DNA from 2 places in the Streptomyces rectiverticillatus genome. Region 2 is predicted to be linked to the other one. Evidence: riboswitches for the same ligand, from Rfam matches in the RefSeq annotation. Region 2 holds a riboswitch; the other holds the start of a gene.
The links. Region 2 has a riboswitch for glycine ahead of gcvP (aminomethyl-transferring glycine dehydrogenase). Riboswitches for the same ligand answer to the same signal wherever they lie in the genome.
Positions count from the first base shown of each region.

Region 1: another riboswitch for glycine. It lies ahead of gcvT (glycine cleavage system aminomethyltransferase GcvT); the one in region 2 lies ahead of gcvP (aminomethyl-transferring glycine dehydrogenase).

Region 1 is NZ_CP040752.1:5,183,585-5,191,132, reverse strand. It holds gene FGW37_RS22830 (ABC transporter substrate-binding protein) at 1-444, opposite strand, end outside; gene FGW37_RS22825 (ABC transporter permease) at 578-1,576, opposite strand; gene FGW37_RS22820 (enhanced serine sensitivity protein SseB C-terminal domain-containing protein) at 1,857-2,624, opposite strand; gene FGW37_RS22815 (enhanced serine sensitivity protein SseB) at 2,773-3,570, opposite strand; gene FGW37_RS22810 (hypothetical protein) at 3,860-4,408, shown strand; gene FGW37_RS22805 (AAA family ATPase) at 4,477-5,172, opposite strand; glycine riboswitch at 5,338-5,445, shown strand; gene gcvT (glycine cleavage system aminomethyltransferase GcvT) at 5,595-6,710, shown strand; gene gcvH (glycine cleavage system protein GcvH) at 6,811-7,191, shown strand; gene glyA (serine hydroxymethyltransferase) at 7,238-7,548, shown strand, end outside.
Region 2 is NZ_CP040752.1:1,159,309-1,166,856, reverse strand. It holds gene ftsR (transcriptional regulator FtsR) at 1-614, shown strand, start outside; gene FGW37_RS04670 (bifunctional nuclease family protein) at 667-1,140, shown strand; gene FGW37_RS04665 (MerR family transcriptional regulator) at 1,329-1,934, shown strand; gene FGW37_RS04660 (DNA polymerase IV) at 2,050-3,858, shown strand; partial or broken gene FGW37_RS33165 (PRC-barrel domain-containing protein) at 4,273-4,656, opposite strand; glycine riboswitch at 4,765-4,875, shown strand; glycine riboswitch at 4,876-5,001, shown strand; gene gcvP (aminomethyl-transferring glycine dehydrogenase) at 5,063-7,548, shown strand, end outside.

The DNA of each region.
Region 1 (7,548 bases), 4.0 Mb from region 2:
GATGTGCTGAGCGGTGACCGGCTGGCCGTCCTCCCAGGTCAGGCCCGGCCTGAGGGTGAAGGTGTAGGTCTTCTTGTCGCCTGAGACCTTGCCGGTGTCGGTGGCCATGTCCGGCACGACCTCGGAGCTCTCGGCGCCGGGCGCGGGCTTGGAGGTGACCAGGGTCCGCGTGTAGTAGCGGGCGAAGTCCCACATGAATCCGTAGTAACCGCGCTGCGGGTCCCAGGAGTCGGCGTCCTGCGTGCCGATGAACTTGAGCTCGCCGCCCTTCTTGTCCGAGGCCGCGGCGAGCTTGCCGACGCCGGCGTTGAAGCCCGCGCCCTTGCCGTCCCCGCTGTCGCTCTTGCTCCCGCCGCCGCCACAGGCGGCGGTGGTGACCAGGGCCGCGACCACGAGGGCCGCCCCGGCGGCCGGCCTCCGCCTCGAAGTTCTCTGTGTTCTCAAGGTGTCGCGACCTCCGTGATCGTCGCCGTCCGGGGAAGCGGGCGGCGGGTTTGCGGACAGAGCCTCCTGACGGGCCGACAGGGGCGGTGGGACACGTGCGAGCCGGCGGAGCGGAGCCGCCGGGGGCGGGGCGCTAGCGCGAAGCCTTGGGATCCAGCGCGTCCCGTACGCCGTCGCCGAAGAGGTTGAAGGCGAGGACGGTGACGAAGATGGCGAGGCCCGGGATGATCATGAAGATCGGGTCCGCCTCGTAGTGGTCGACGGCTCTGGCGAGCATCTCGCCCCACGATGCCGTGGGGGGCTTGACTCCGGTACCGAGGAAGCTGAGGGCGGCCTCGGTGAGGACGTTGGTGGGGATCATCAGCGTGGTGTACACGGTGATCGGCGCCACCAGGTTGGGCAGCAGCTCGCGGAAGAGGATGTAGCCGCGGCCCGCGCCGAGGCTGCGCGCCGCCTCGACGTACTCCCGTTCCCGCAGCGAGAGGGTCTGGCCGCGCACGATCCGCCCGATGTAAGGCCAGCCGAAGAAGCCGATCACCGCGATCAGCACGCCCATGCGCACGCCCGAACCGGTCAGCCCCCAGAGGGAGTCGGGGACCACCGACACCAGCGCGATGATGAACAGCAGCTGCGGGAAGGCCAGCAGCAGGTCCATCACCCGGCTGATCACCGCGTCGACCCAGCCGCCGAAGAAGCCGGCGACGATACCGAACACCGTGCCGATGACCACCGCGACGACGGCCGAGAGGAAGGCCACGAGCAGCGAGACCCGGGCCCCGTAGACGATGCGGCTGAAGACGTCGCGCCCGTTCGTCGGTTCGACGCCCAGCAGGAAGTCCGAACTGATGCCGCCCCAGTCCCCCTTGGGCGTGCTGAACAGCGGGTCGATCTGGTCCTCGTGGAACTCGTTGGGCGGATGGCCCAGCAGGCTCACGATCACCGGCGCGAGGATCGCCACCAGGATGAGCAGCAGGACGACGACACCGCCGGCCAGCGCGAACTTGTCCCGCTTGAGCCGGATCCAGGCGATCCGCCAGGGGGAACGGCCCTCGATCGCCTTGGCCGGGACGCCGGCGGCGACGTCGACGGCTGCGGTCTCCGCCGCGCCCGTGTCGTGCAGTGGTGCCGTCATCGTCTGGTGGACCCCTCTCGGCCGGTGCCGACCGGCCCAACGCCCGCCGCGCATGCGGCTGGTTCACATCACTGGTGCGAAAGGTGCGATGGTGCGGGAAGTTCACGCGGAGCAGGCCGTACACAGGACGTACGCGGGACCGTACGCAGGACCGGGAGTCCTTGTGGCGGGAGTCTTCAACGCCCCCGCGATCACCCGCCAGACCCGGTCGTCAAAGGATGCGCAACCGTGATGTGTGGAGAGGAGTTCCGTTATACGGACAACAGCGGCCCGTCGGCGGTCAGTAGACGCCGGCCTGAGGGGGCTGCGGAGGGTATCCGTAGCCCGACGGCGCGGCCTGCGAGCCGCCCGCCGCAGCGCCCCCGTAGGCGTCGCGGTCGTAGAACGGGCGGGCGTTGGCCCGCATCCACATGGCGACCGGGTCGTGCTCGTCCGACATCGCCACCGTGGAGACCGGCAGCCCCTCCGGGACCGCGCCGATCGACTGCTGCATCATCAGCCGCACGGACTCCACGGACCCCTGCGAGCTGTCGTAGAGGTCCAGGCCGATGGCCAGGTACGCGGTGCCGAGCGCGGGCTGCACCCAGGCGCGGCGCAGCGAGCGCACCGCGGGGGTGCGGTGGGCGTTCTGCCCGAGAAGGGCGTAGAACTGCGGGATCTCCACGCCGGGCTCGCTCACCCGCAGCGGGCCGGCCGGCAGCCGGTCCAGGCCGCCGGCGATGCGGCGCAGGTCGAGCCAGGGGATGCCCACGCCGCCGCCGGGCGCGTGCGGATTGAGCCACAGGCCCCAGCGGCCGGGGTAGAGGGCCTCGGCCACCTCCCGGCCGGAGATCACCTCGTGGGCCCGGTTCCAGCCGCTGGCGGCGAGCTCCTGCGCGGAGGTCACACACGGTGCGTAGCCGAGCCCGTCGACCTCCATGTTGCCGTACTGGGCGTCGGGCGAGCCCGCCCGGCCGTGCCAGAGCAGCATCCAGACCCGGCCCTCGGCCAGCGAACGCAGCAGCTCCTCGTACGCGTCGTACCGGCCGGGCGCCACCTGGCGCAGCATCTGCTCCACGCCGCTCTCCGCGCCCGCGCTCACCTGGGTCCGCCTCTTCTCTCGGCCTTGACTGCTGCGACTGCGACCCGGGAGCGCCGTCGCGCGCCCGTGGTCGTCCGACCAGCTTACGAGCCCGCCGGGGCGGACAGGGGAGGAGTCACAGGTCGCGGTCGTAGAACGGACGGATCCGGTCCCGCATCCAGTCGCCGACCGGGTCCCGCGCCACGTCCAGGAAGACCAGTTGGACGGGCCAGGGGACGGGCACGGAGCCGAGGGCCCGGCCGACGGCGGACAGCGCCGCGGAGCGGCTGCCGGGGTCCGGCAGGTCGAGCTCGACGCCGATGAACAGCGCGGGATCGGCCCCCTCGACGCTCGCGAGGGCGCGCCGCGCCGTCCGGACGACCCCGGCGGCGGCGAACTCCGGCCCGGCGGCCGCCAGGAAGGCCGTGGGCTCGTCCTGCCAGTCGGGCTCGAAGAGGCGGACGCGGCCGCCGGTGGCGTCGCCGTCCAGGGCGGTGCGGCCGGCCCGGCACAGCTCGGCGACGGCGGGCGGCGGCAGCGGCGCGCCCACGGAGCCCTCGGGGTTGATGACGATGCCGACCTGCGGGGGCAGGCCGCGGGCGAACTCGACGGCCGGGGCGACGGCGTACGGCATCCGCTCGCCGGCGACCCTCCGGAACTCGCCCTCGGAGCTGAAGACGGGCACGAAGGCCTGGCCGCCGAGCTCCAGCGCGGGCAGGTCGAGGCCGGCGCTGTCCGGACCGCCGCCGGACGGAAGCGGAACCCATACGTGGCTGCGGCCGAGCGCCTCCATGATGCGGGGGCCCGCGCCGGGCACGCCCACGGAGGCGGCGAGCACTTCTTCGAGTTCATTGGCGGGCGGGGCGGGCGGGGCGGCCGCGGGCGCGCCGCCGCCGGGGGCCGGACTCCAGCCGTACTGCCCGGGGATGCTCATCTCGTCCAACTCGTCCGATACCGCCCAACCACTCTCGACGTAGCCGCACATGCACCCTAACGGCTGTACCCCCGCCGGCTCCTGCCGGCTGCCGAAATCGCCGGTGACGTCCCAGGTCAGGGCGGGCCGCAGGGGCCTTCGTCCCCTCCCGTCACGGCACCGGCCGTAGCGACCGGGTTGCACAGGGACACCGCAGGTCACACGGTGATCGGGCAGCTGCCCTGCAGCGCCACCGGTTCCGCCGGCCCCGCCGGCCCGCCGGGTCCTCGCACCGAAGGGAACCTCCAGCATGCGTGTCAACAAGTTCGCCGCCTCGGCGATAGCCGTCGCCGCCTGCGGCTCCGTGGCCGTCGGCGTCGCGGGCCCCTCCCTGGCCGCCGTGAACGCACCGGACCCCGACATGTCCGTCGTGCTCCCGGCCACCGAGCCGAAGTCCGCGGCCGCCGTCCACCAGCAGCTCGACGCGGTGGGACAGCTGGGGGAGGCACTCACGCTGGTCTCCCGGATCGGCAAGGAGGCGCAGTCCAGGACGCCGGACACCGACGCGCTCAAGGAGATGCAGCAGCGGCTGCGGTCGTCGGCCGACCGGCTCACGGACTCCCTGCGGCAGTCCCCGGCCGCCTCGGGGCGCCCGGCTGCGGCCCCGCCGGACGACGTCCACGATCTACTGAAGAAGCTGCAGAAGGCGATCGGGCAGCTGATCGACGCGGCGACGAGGAAGGACTCGGCAGGCGTCCAGTCGGCGATCACGGAGGCCCTCGCCGTCGTGAAGGACCTCCTGGCGAAACTCCCGCTGGCGGGAGACGGCTCGACGCTGCCGGCACCGCTGCCGCTGTAGGCGGCGCACACACTCGCTGCCGCACATCGGCCCCGAGGAGCCGGGCGCACCTACTCGAAGGTGCTCCTCTACTCGAAAGTGATCCTCCGCAGGGCGTCCGCCGCCCCGCGGTCCAGCAGGATCACCGAGGCCACCCCCGCCGGCAGTCTCCCGGCGCCCTGCGCGGCCGGCGGGCCCGAGGCCGTAGCGAGCAGCCGGGCCATCGCCCTGCGGTGCCGGCGGAAGGCGTACGGCGAGACGCCGCGGCCCCGCGCCGCCTGCCCGGCCAGCGCAGTGCTCGGCGGCACGTCGAGGAGGAGCAGGTGGGCCGCGCCGCCCCGGCGCCGTGCGTCACGCGCGACCCAGCGGCGGACCCAGCCGCGCTGCCCGCAGTCGTGCACGACGGCGCTCGCGGTGGAGCGCAGGGCGCGCCGCAGCGCCGCGTAGTGCGCGAGCCGGGCGAAGGGCCGGTAGGCGGCGTACGGCAGCCAGCGGGGTGCGTGCCGCTCCAGGCGCTCCCGGGCGTCCTGGGAGTCGATGCACCAGACGATGCCGTCCTGCGCGTCCAGCACGGACACGGCCCGCCGGATGAGCGTGGACTTCCCGCTCCCGGGCAGCCCGGAGACGATCAGCACGTCCCCCGCGGGGAAGCGGAGCTCCCCCCGGCCCGCCCCGGAGCGCAGGTCGGACACCCCCGCCCGGGGCCGCGCCGCGCCGCTCTCCCCCGCGGGCGCGCCGTGCACCCTTGCGGGCCCGGCCTTCCCTGCCGTCGGTGCTGTTGCCATCCGTTCCGCCCCTCCCCCGGCCCCGGTCACTGCCCGTCACTGCCCCCTACCCACAGAACGTAAAGGAAAGGTAATCGAATTCGGGGGCCGCCGGGCAGTCCGTAACGCGCCCGTACGTGCAATGATGTGCGCGCCAACTGCGTATCCAACTGCATACCGGCCGCTCGAATCCGCGCGGGAGAGTCCCAGGCTGCACGCTACGCCGTGTGCGCTGGGCGCCGAAGGAGCAAGTTCCTCCCTTGAATCTCTCAGGCCCCGTACCGCGCGGACGAGGCAGATCTGAAAAGCGGGCCGCATCGTGCGCGGCTCCACCCAAGGTGCAAGCCGGGCCCCCGCGTGTCGCGGTGGCTTCCGGTGAACCTCTCAGGTTCCGATGACAGATGGGGAGGACGTCCTCACTGCCATGTCCGGGAGCCCACACCATGACCGACAGCCCTCGCCGCACAGCCCTCGACGCCCTGCACCGCGAGCTCGGCGCGACCATGACCGACTTCGCGGGCTGGGACATGCCGCTGCGCTACGGCAGCGAGCGCGACGAGCACGTCGCGGTCCGCACCCGCGCCGGTCTGTTCGACCTCTCGCACATGGGTGAGATCACCGTGACCGGCCCGCAGGCCGCCGCCCTGCTGGACTTCGCCCTCGTGGGCAACATAGGGAGCGTCGCCGTCGGCCGCGCCCGCTACACGATGATCTGCCGGGAGGACGGCGGCATCCTGGACGACCTGATCGTCTACCGCCTCGCCGGCACCGAGTACATGGTCGTCGCCAACGCCTCCAACGCGCAGACGGTGCTGGACGCGCTGACCGAGCGCGCCGCCGGCTTCGACGCGGCCGTCCGCGACGACCGCGACGCCTACGCCCTCCTCGCCGTCCAGGGACCGGCCTCGCCCGCCATCCTGAAGTCCCTGACGGACGCCGACCTGGACGGCCTGAAGTACTACGCGGGCCTGCCGGGCACCGTCGCGGGCGTCCCGGCCCTGATCGCCCGCACCGGCTACACCGGCGAGGACGGCTTCGAGCTGTTCGTCGCGCCGGGCGACGCCGTCAAGCTGTGGCAGGCCCTCACCGAGGCGGGCGCGGACGCCGGCCTCGTGCCGTGCGGGCTCTCCTGCCGCGACACGCTGCGCCTGGAGGCGGGCATGCCGCTGTACGGGCACGAGCTGACGACCGCGACCACCCCCTTCGACGCGGGCCTGGGCAGGGTCGTGAAGTTCGAGAAGGAGGGCGACTTCGTGGGCCGCGCCGCGCTGGAGGCGGCCGCGGAGCGCGCCGAGGCGCAGCCGCCGCGCAAGCTGGTCGGCCTGATCGCCGAGGGCCGCCGCGTGCCGCGCGCCGGCTTCGCGGTGGTGGCCGGCGGCGAGGTCGTCGGCGAGGTCACCTCCGGCGCCCCCTCCCCCACGCTCGGCAAGCCGATCGCCATCGCCTACGTGGACGCGGCGCACGCCGCTCCCGGCACGCAGGGCGTGGGCGTGGACATCCGCGGCAGCCACGAGCCGTACGAGGTCGTGGCCCTGCCCTTCTACAAGCGGCAGCGTTGATCTTCCCCGTGGCTCGCCCGGGGGCTCCCCTGCCCTCTCTCATCTCCCTCTGTCAAGACCCGTTGCACAAGCACTCACGCGCATCCAGGAGAATCTAGCCATGAGCAACCCCCAGCAGCTGCGCTACAGCAAGGAGCACGAGTGGCTGTCGGCCGTCGACGCGGACGGCGTGGCCACGGTCGGCATCACCGAGTTCGCCGCGAATTCGCTCGGTGACGTCGTCTTCGCCCAGCTCCCGGCCGTCGGTGACACCGTCACCGCGGGCGAGACCTGCGGCGAGCTGGAGTCGACCAAGTCGGTCAGCGACCTGTACTCCCCGGTGACCGGCGAGGTCACCGAGGCCAACCAGGACGTCGTGGACGACCCCGCGCTGGTGAACTCCGCCCCCTTCACGGGCGGCTGGCTGTTCAAGGTGAAGATCACGGACGAGCCGGCGGACCTCCTGTCCGCCGCCGAGTACGACGGCTTCACCGCAGGCTGACCCCTCCCCTCGCCCTCCCCTCGCCCAGGAAGTCCAGGAAGAACTCATGTCTCTGCTGAACAGCTCCCTCCATGAGCTCGACCCCGACGTCGCCGCCGCTGTCGACGCCGAACTCCACCGCCAGCAGTCCACCCTCGAGATGATCGCCTCGGAGAACTTCGCTCCGGTCGCGGTCATGGAGGCCCAGGGCTCGGTCCTCACCAACAAGTACGCCGAGGGCTACCCCGGCCGCCGTTACTACGGTGGCTGCGAGCACGTCGATGTCGTCGAGCAGATCGCCATCGACCGGATCAAGGCGCTCTTCGGTGCCGAGCACGCGAACGTCCAGCCGCACTCCGGTGCGCAGGCCAACGCCGC
Region 2 (7,548 bases):
CGGAGGACGTGGAGCGGCTCGGCTGCGTGCTGCGCATGCAGCGCGATCACTACCTTCCGCTGCGGGTCATCAAGGAGCACCTCGAAGCGCGGGCCCGGGGCGAGGCGCCGCAGCTGCCCGCCCCCGCGAAGCCCCGTGATGCCGCCCTCCTGGCCGACGACGGACAGGAGGCCGGTCCGGATGCCGTGATCGGCGAGGCCGCCGTGCTCGCGAGCGCCGGGCTCGGGGCGCCCGTGCCCTCTCCGGCCGCGCGGATCGGCCGGGAGGAGATGCTGAGTGCCACCGGTGTCACGGAGAGTGAGCTGGTGGAGTGGGAGTCGTACGGGCTGGTCACCGCACACCCGGACGGCGGATTCGACGCCGATGCGGTGGCCGTGGCACGCCTCGTCGCCGACCTGGGCCGTTTCGGTCTGGAGCCACGGCATCTTCGCGCCATGAAGGCCGCCGCCGACCGTCAGGCCGGCCTGGTCGAACAGGTGGTCGCACCGCTGCGGCGGCACCGTAATCCGCAGACCAGGGCCCATGCCGAGGCCACCACGCGCGAGCTCGCCACACTCTCCGTGCGCCTGCACGCGGCGCTCGTGCAGGCGGCCCTGCACGCGGGCTCGCACTGACCGGCGAGTGCCCGACTACCCAAACCTGCCGGGCACGTCCTAGGGTTGCTGTGTGAACGAGCTCGATGTCGTGGGTGTCCGGGTGGAAATGCCCTCCAACCAGCCGATCGTGCTCCTGCGTGAAGTGGGAGGCGACCGCTACCTCCCGATCTGGATCGGACCGGGAGAGGCGACGGCCATCGCCTTCGCCCAGCAGGGCATGGCCCCGGCCCGTCCGCTGACCCACGACCTTTTCAAGGACGTGCTGGAAGCGGTCGGCCAGCAGCTCACGGAGGTCCGCATCACGGACCTGCGCGAGGGTGTCTTCTATGCGGAGCTCGTCTTCGCCAGCGGCGTGGAGGTCAGTGCCCGGCCGTCCGACGCCATAGCGCTCGCGCTGCGCACCGGCACGCCGATCTACGGCAGTGATGGAGTGCTGGACGACGCCGGGATCGCCATCCCGGACGAGCAGGAGGACGAGGTCGAGAAGTTCCGCGAGTTCCTGGATCAGATCTCGCCGGAGGACTTCGGCACCAGCAGTCAGTGAGCCGGCCGGGGCGCCGTGTGACGGCTCGCCGCAGCGCATCCGGTTAGCCTTTCCCGGCACAGAGGCACGCAAAACCACTCTCTGGGTGATTATCACTCGGCGTGCCGAGTGTGGCGATCGTTGACGCACCCCGGGTGACTGCCTACCGTCGAGAGGGCAGGTCAAGGACGGAGGTCGGCGTGAGAAGCATGGGCGACGGGACGGCGGTCGGCAGTCCGTATCCGCTGTTCGGGGGAGCGGTCGAACCGGCACCCCGTCATGCCACTCCGGTGGAGGTCACCGCACCACGGGGCCCGGAGGCCGATCTGATCGGCTACCGCGGGCCGACGGCGTGTGCAGCGGCGGGCATCACCTACCGCCAGCTCGACTACTGGGCGCGCACGGGTCTGGTGGAGCCGAGCGTGCGCCCCGCGCACAGCTCCGGCACCCAGCGGCTCTACAGCTTCCGGGACGTGGTGGTCCTCAAGATCGTGAAGCGGCTGCTGGACACCGGGGTGTCCCTGCAGAACATCCGCACGGCCGTTCAGCACCTGCGTTCGCGCGGTATGGCCGACCTGCCCCGGATGACGCTGATGAGCGACGGCGCCACGGTGTACGAGTGCACCTCGCCCGACGAGGTCGTCGATCTCCTCCAGGGCGGGCAGGGCGTCTTCGGGATCGCCGTGGGCGTCGTGTGGCGTGATGTCGAGAGCGCGCTCTCCCAGCTGCACGGCGAGCGGGTGGACACCGGCGAGACGCTGATCCGCCCCAACCCCTCCGACGAGCTGGCCCGCCGCCGCAACCGCGTCGGCTGACCGCCGCGGGCGTGCGGCGGTCTGCAGTGCGGGACCGCTCCGGCCGGGCGTACGCGGCTGTCCAGCCGGTCGTACGTGAGTGCGATTGTCAGTGGCGTGCGGCAGCATCGGTGTTGTGAGAGGCGCGCCGACCATCCTGCATCTCGATATGGATGCTTTCTACGCTTCGGCCGAGCAGGCGGCCAAGCCCAGCCTGCGCGGGAGGCCCGTCGTGGTGGGCGGGATCGGCCCGCGCGGCGTGGTGGCCACCGCGTCGTACGAGGCCAGGGTCTTCGGCATCCGCTCCGCGATGGCCACGGCCCAGGCCCGCAGGCTGTGCCCCAACGCCGCCTATCTCACCCCGCGGTTCTCGCTCTACCGCGAGATCAGCGAAGTGGTCATGGGCCTGCTCGGCCGGCTGTCGCCGCTGGTGGAGCCGCTGAGCCTCGACGAGGCGTTCGTGGACCTGGAAGCCGGAGGCGTCGAGCCCACCTCGGCGGCCGTGCGGGCCGTGGGGGAGCGCCTGCGGCGGGACATCCGCGCGGCCACGGGCCTCAGCGGCTCGGTGGGGCTCGCCGGCTCCAAGATGCTCGCGAAGATCGCCTCCGAGGAGGCCAAGCCGGACGGTCTGGTGCTCATCGAGCCGGGCACCGAGCTGGAGCTGCTGGGCCCCATGTCCGTGCGCGCCATTCCGGGCGTCGGCCCGGCCACCGCCGAGACGCTGCGCCGGGCCGGCATCACCACCGTCGCGGAGACGGCCGAGGCGGGCGAGGCGGAGCTCGTGCGGCTCCTGGGCAAGGCCCATGGCGCGGGGCTGTATGCCCTGGCCACCGGGCATGACGACCGTCCCGTCGTCGCCGACCGGGATGCCAAGTCCGTCTCCGTGGAGGACACCTTCGAGGAGGACCTGACCGATCGGTCGCGGGTGCAGATGGAGATCTCCCGGCTCGCCGAGCGGTGCGTGCAGCGGCTGCGGGCCGCCGGCCGGTCCGGGCGCACCGTGGTCATCAAGGTGCGCAGCTACGACTTCTCGACGCTGACCCGCTCGGAGACGCTTCGCGGCCCGACGGACGACCCCGCGGTGGTCAAGGAGGCGGCGGCCCGGCTGATCGACGGGGTGGACACCACGGCCGGGGTCCGGCTGCTGGGCGTCGGGGTCAGCGGGCTCGCCGACTACACCCAGGAGGACCTCTTCGCGCAGGCCGCGAGCGAGGCGGCGGCCTTGGCCGCCGCCACGGGTGCGGCAGGTGCGGCGGATGCGGTGGAGGCGCCGCAGGGCCCGGGTGAGGCGCAGGGTGAGGTGCGGGGGGATACAGCGGGCGCGGAGGTGAGGCCGCGGCGCTGGCTGCCGGGGCTGGACGTGCGGCACGCCGAGTACGGGGCGGGGTGGGTGCAGGGCAGCGGGGTCGGCCGGGTCACCGTGCGGTTCGAACAGCCCTGGTCGGAGCCGGGCCGGGTACGGACGTTCGCGGTCGACGACCCCGCGCTGGAGCCGGGGGAGCCGCTGCCCCTCGTACAGCAGGACCCGGAGGCGGATCAGCTCGCTGATCCGCCTCCGGGCGGGCCCGACCGCGCCCGGCCGGCGCCGCGGCGGCCGACGGACGCAGGGCCCGGCCCCGGCTCGGAGCCCGGCCTTGATCCGGATCGCAGCTCCGGGGGGCCGACGGCGGGCCCACCTGAGCCGGCTTGCGGCCCCGACCCGGGTTCCGGGTCTTGGGTGGATTGCGGGCCTGGGCAGGTTCCGGGCCTCGGTCTCGGGTCCGGCTTTGATCCGGATCGTGGCTCCGGCCCCGAGCCGGATTCCGGCGCCGAGCGGGATTCCGGGCCTGGGCCGGGTCCTGGCCTTGGCCCCGAGTCCGGCTTTGATCCGGATCGTGGCTCCGGGGCTGAGCTGGATTCCGGGCCTGGGCCGGATTCCGGGCCTCGGCCCCGAGTCCGGCTTTGAGTCGGATCGTGGCTCCGGACGTGAGCTGGGTTCCGGGCCTTGTGTGGATTGCAGGCCTGAGCTGGTTCCGGGTCTTGGTCCTGAGTCCGGCTTTGATCCGGATCGCGGCTCCGGACCCGAGCCGGATTCCGGGCCTGGTCCGGGGCCCGGCTCCGGTTCGGATTCCGCTCCCGGCCCGGGTCCTGGCCCCAATCCGGGTCCCGATACTGGGCCGGATCTCTATTCCGGTCCGGATTCCGACCTTGTTCCGGATCCCGGTCCCGGCTCGGATCTCGGCTGCAGTCCGAGTTCCGACCCCGACTCTGGCCTCGACTCCGGCTCCGGCCCCGACTCTGGCCCTGGCCTCGACTCTGGCCCCGACTCTGGCCCCGGCTCCGGGCTCGACTCCGGCCCCGGCTCTGGCCCCGGCCCCGGTCCGGGGCCCGCCGCCCCCGGGTTTGACGCCGTGCCTGGGCCCGGCGTCAAACCCGTCCCCGGTTCCGGTCCCGGGATAGTCAGCCGGTAGTGGTGGTAAAGCTGCAGTTCCTGCTCGGGTGACAGGTGGCGGCCGACGCCGAAGTCGGGTGCTTCCTTGATCAGTGCCCGGTCGTACGCCGTGCGCAGGCTCTCTCCCGAGACCTCGCTGGTCGCCAGGGGGATGAAGGCGTCCCGCCGGAAGAAGCCGGTGCGTACGGCCGCCCACAACGGCTCGCCCGTCGCGTCGTCGAGATAGACCTCGTCCACCGTGCCGATCTTCGCCCCGTCGCGGTCGAAGACCTTCCGTCCGATCAGGCTCCGGGGATCGATGTCGCTCTGCACGGTTCCTCCCTGTATCGGCATCTCTCCCCACGTAAAAACACAAAGCGAGAAGCGGCCACTCGGGAGATCCGCCGGGAAAGCCGCGCTGGTAGGCTGGCGAATGGCCGCAGAATCCGTGCGGGAGAGTCCTCCGGAAGCCCACCTCAGTGGGGCCGACGGAGGCGCCGAAGGAGCAAATCCTCCCCGGAATCTCTCAGGCACCCGTACCGCACGGACGAGGTCACTCTGGAAAGCAGGGCGGGCCCGGACAGTCAAGCGCCGAAGCCCTTCCTCACCGACGGTGAAAGCCGGGCCGTGCGCTGTGGTCCGGTGAAGCTCTCAGGTTGAGATGACAGAGGGGGAGGCCGTCCGGGTACCCGCGCCGTGGTACCCCTCGCAGGTCGCAACGACCAGGAGGCCTCCGCAGATGACTGCCCACCGCATCCCCCTTTCCGACCTGGAGCGGGACACCCCGTTCGAGCGCCGCCACATAGGTCCCGACGGCGAGGCCCAGGCCAAGATGCTCGCCCAGGTCGGCTTCGGGTCGCTGGACGAGCTCACTGCCGCCGCCGTGCCGGAAGTGATCAAGAGCGTGGGTGCCCTGGCCCTGCCGGAGGCCCGCAGCGAGGCCGAGGTCCTCGCCGAACTGCGGACGCTCGCCGACCGCAACCAGGTCCTCGCCCCGATGATCGGCCTCGGTTACCACGGCACGTTCACCCCGCCGGTGATCCTGCGCAACGTCATGGAGAACCCCGCCTGGTACACGGCCTACACGCCGTACCAGCCGGAGATCTCCCAGGGCCGCCTGGAGGCCCTGCTCAACTTCCAGACCGTCGTCGCCGACCTCACCGGGCTGCCCACCTCCGGCGCCTCCCTCCTCGACGAGGGCACCGCGGCCGCCGAGGCCATGGCCCTGTCCCGCCGCGTCGGCAAGGTCAAGAAGGGCGTCTTCCTCATCGACGCCGACACGCTGCCGCAGACGATCGCCGTGATCGAGACGCGCGCCGAGCCGACGGGCGTCGAGGTCGTCGTCGCCGATCTGAGCGCGGGCATCCCGGACGAGATCGCCGAGCGCGGTGTCTTCGGCGTCCTCCTGCAGTACCCCGGCGCCTCCGGTGCCGTGCGCGATCTCCGCCCGGTCATCGAGCGCGCCCACGAGCTCGGCGCGATCGTCACCGTTGCCGCCGACCTGCTCGCCCTGACCCTGCTGACCTCGCCCGGCGAGCTCGGCGCGGACATCGCGGTCGGCACCACCCAGCGCTTCGGCGTCCCGATGGGCTTCGGCGGCCCGCACGCCGGGTTCATGGCCGTGCGCGAGCAGTTCGCCCGCAGCCTCCCCGGCCGCCTCGTCGGCGTCTCCGTCGACGCCGACGGCAACAAGGCCTACCGCCTGGCCCTGCAGACCCGCGAGCAGCACATCCGCCGCGAGAAGGCCACCAGCAACATCTGCACCGCCCAGGTGCTCCTCGCCGTCATGGCCGGCATGTACGCCGTCTACCACGGCCCCGAGGGCCTGGCCGCCATCGGCCGTCGCACCCACCGCTACGCCGCGATCCTCGCCGAGGGCCTGCGTGCCGGGGGCGTCGAGCTCGTGCACGGCGCCTACTTCGACACCCTGACCGCGCGCGTCCCGGGCCGGGCCGCCGAGGTCGTCGAGGCCGCCCGCGAGCGCGGCGTCAACCTGCGCCTGACCGACGCCGACCACGTGGGCATCGCCTGCGACGAGACCACCACCCGCGCCCACCTGGACTCCGTCTGGGCCGCGTTCGGCGTGGCCGGTGACGTCGAGGCGCTCGACGCGGTGGCCGCCGAGGCCCTCCCCGAGGCCCTCCTGCGCACCGGTGACTACCTCACGCACCCGGTCTTCCACGAGCACCGCTCCGAGACGGCCATGCTGCGCTACCTGCGCCGCCTCGCCGACCGGGACTACGCCCTGGACCGCGGCATGATCCCGCTCGGCTCGTGCACCATGAAGCTCAACGCCACGACCGAGATGGAGCCGGTCACCTGGCCCGAGTTCGGCGCGCTGCACCCCTTCGCGCCGATCGAGCAGGCCGAGGGCTACGTCACGCTCATCACGGAGCTGGAGGAGCGGCTCGCCGCGGTCACCGGCTACGACAAGGTCTCCATCCAGCCGAACGCCGGGTCCCAGGGCGAGCTCGCCGGCCTGCTGGCCGTCCGCGCCTACCACCGCGCCAACGGCGACGAGCAGCGCACCGTCTGTCTGATCCCGTCCTCCGCGCACGGCACCAACGCCGCCAGCGCCGTGATGGCCGGCATGAAGGTCGTCGTGGTCAAGACGGCCGACGACGGCGAGGTCGACGCCCAGGACCTGCACGCCAAGATCGAGCAGTACCGCGACGAGCTGGCCGTACTGATGATCACCTACCCGTCGACGCACGGCGTCTTCGAGGAGCACGTCGCCGACATCTGCGCGGCCGTGCACGAGGCCGGCGGCCAGGTCTACGTGGACGGCGCCAACCTCAACGCCCTGGTGGGCCTGGCGGAGCCGGGCAAGTTCGGCGGCGACGTCTCGCACCTGAACCTGCACAAGACCTTCTGCATCCCGCACGGCGGCGGCGGTCCCGGCGTCGGCCCGGTCGCCGTCCGCGCGCACCTCGCGCCGTACCTCCCCAACCACCCGCTGCAGCCCACCGCCGGCCCGGCGACGGGCGTCGGCCCGATCTCCGCGGCGCCCTGGGGCTCCGCCGGCATCCTGCCGATCTCCTGGGCGTACGTCCGGCTGATGGGCGGCGAGGGCCTCAAGCGCGCCACGCAGGTGGCGGTGCTCGGCGCCAACTACATCGCCAAGTGCATGGAGCCGCACTACCCGGTGCTCTACACCGGCCCGAACGGCCTGGTGGCCCACGAGTGCATCGTCGACCTGCGGCCGCTGACCAAGGCGACCGGAGT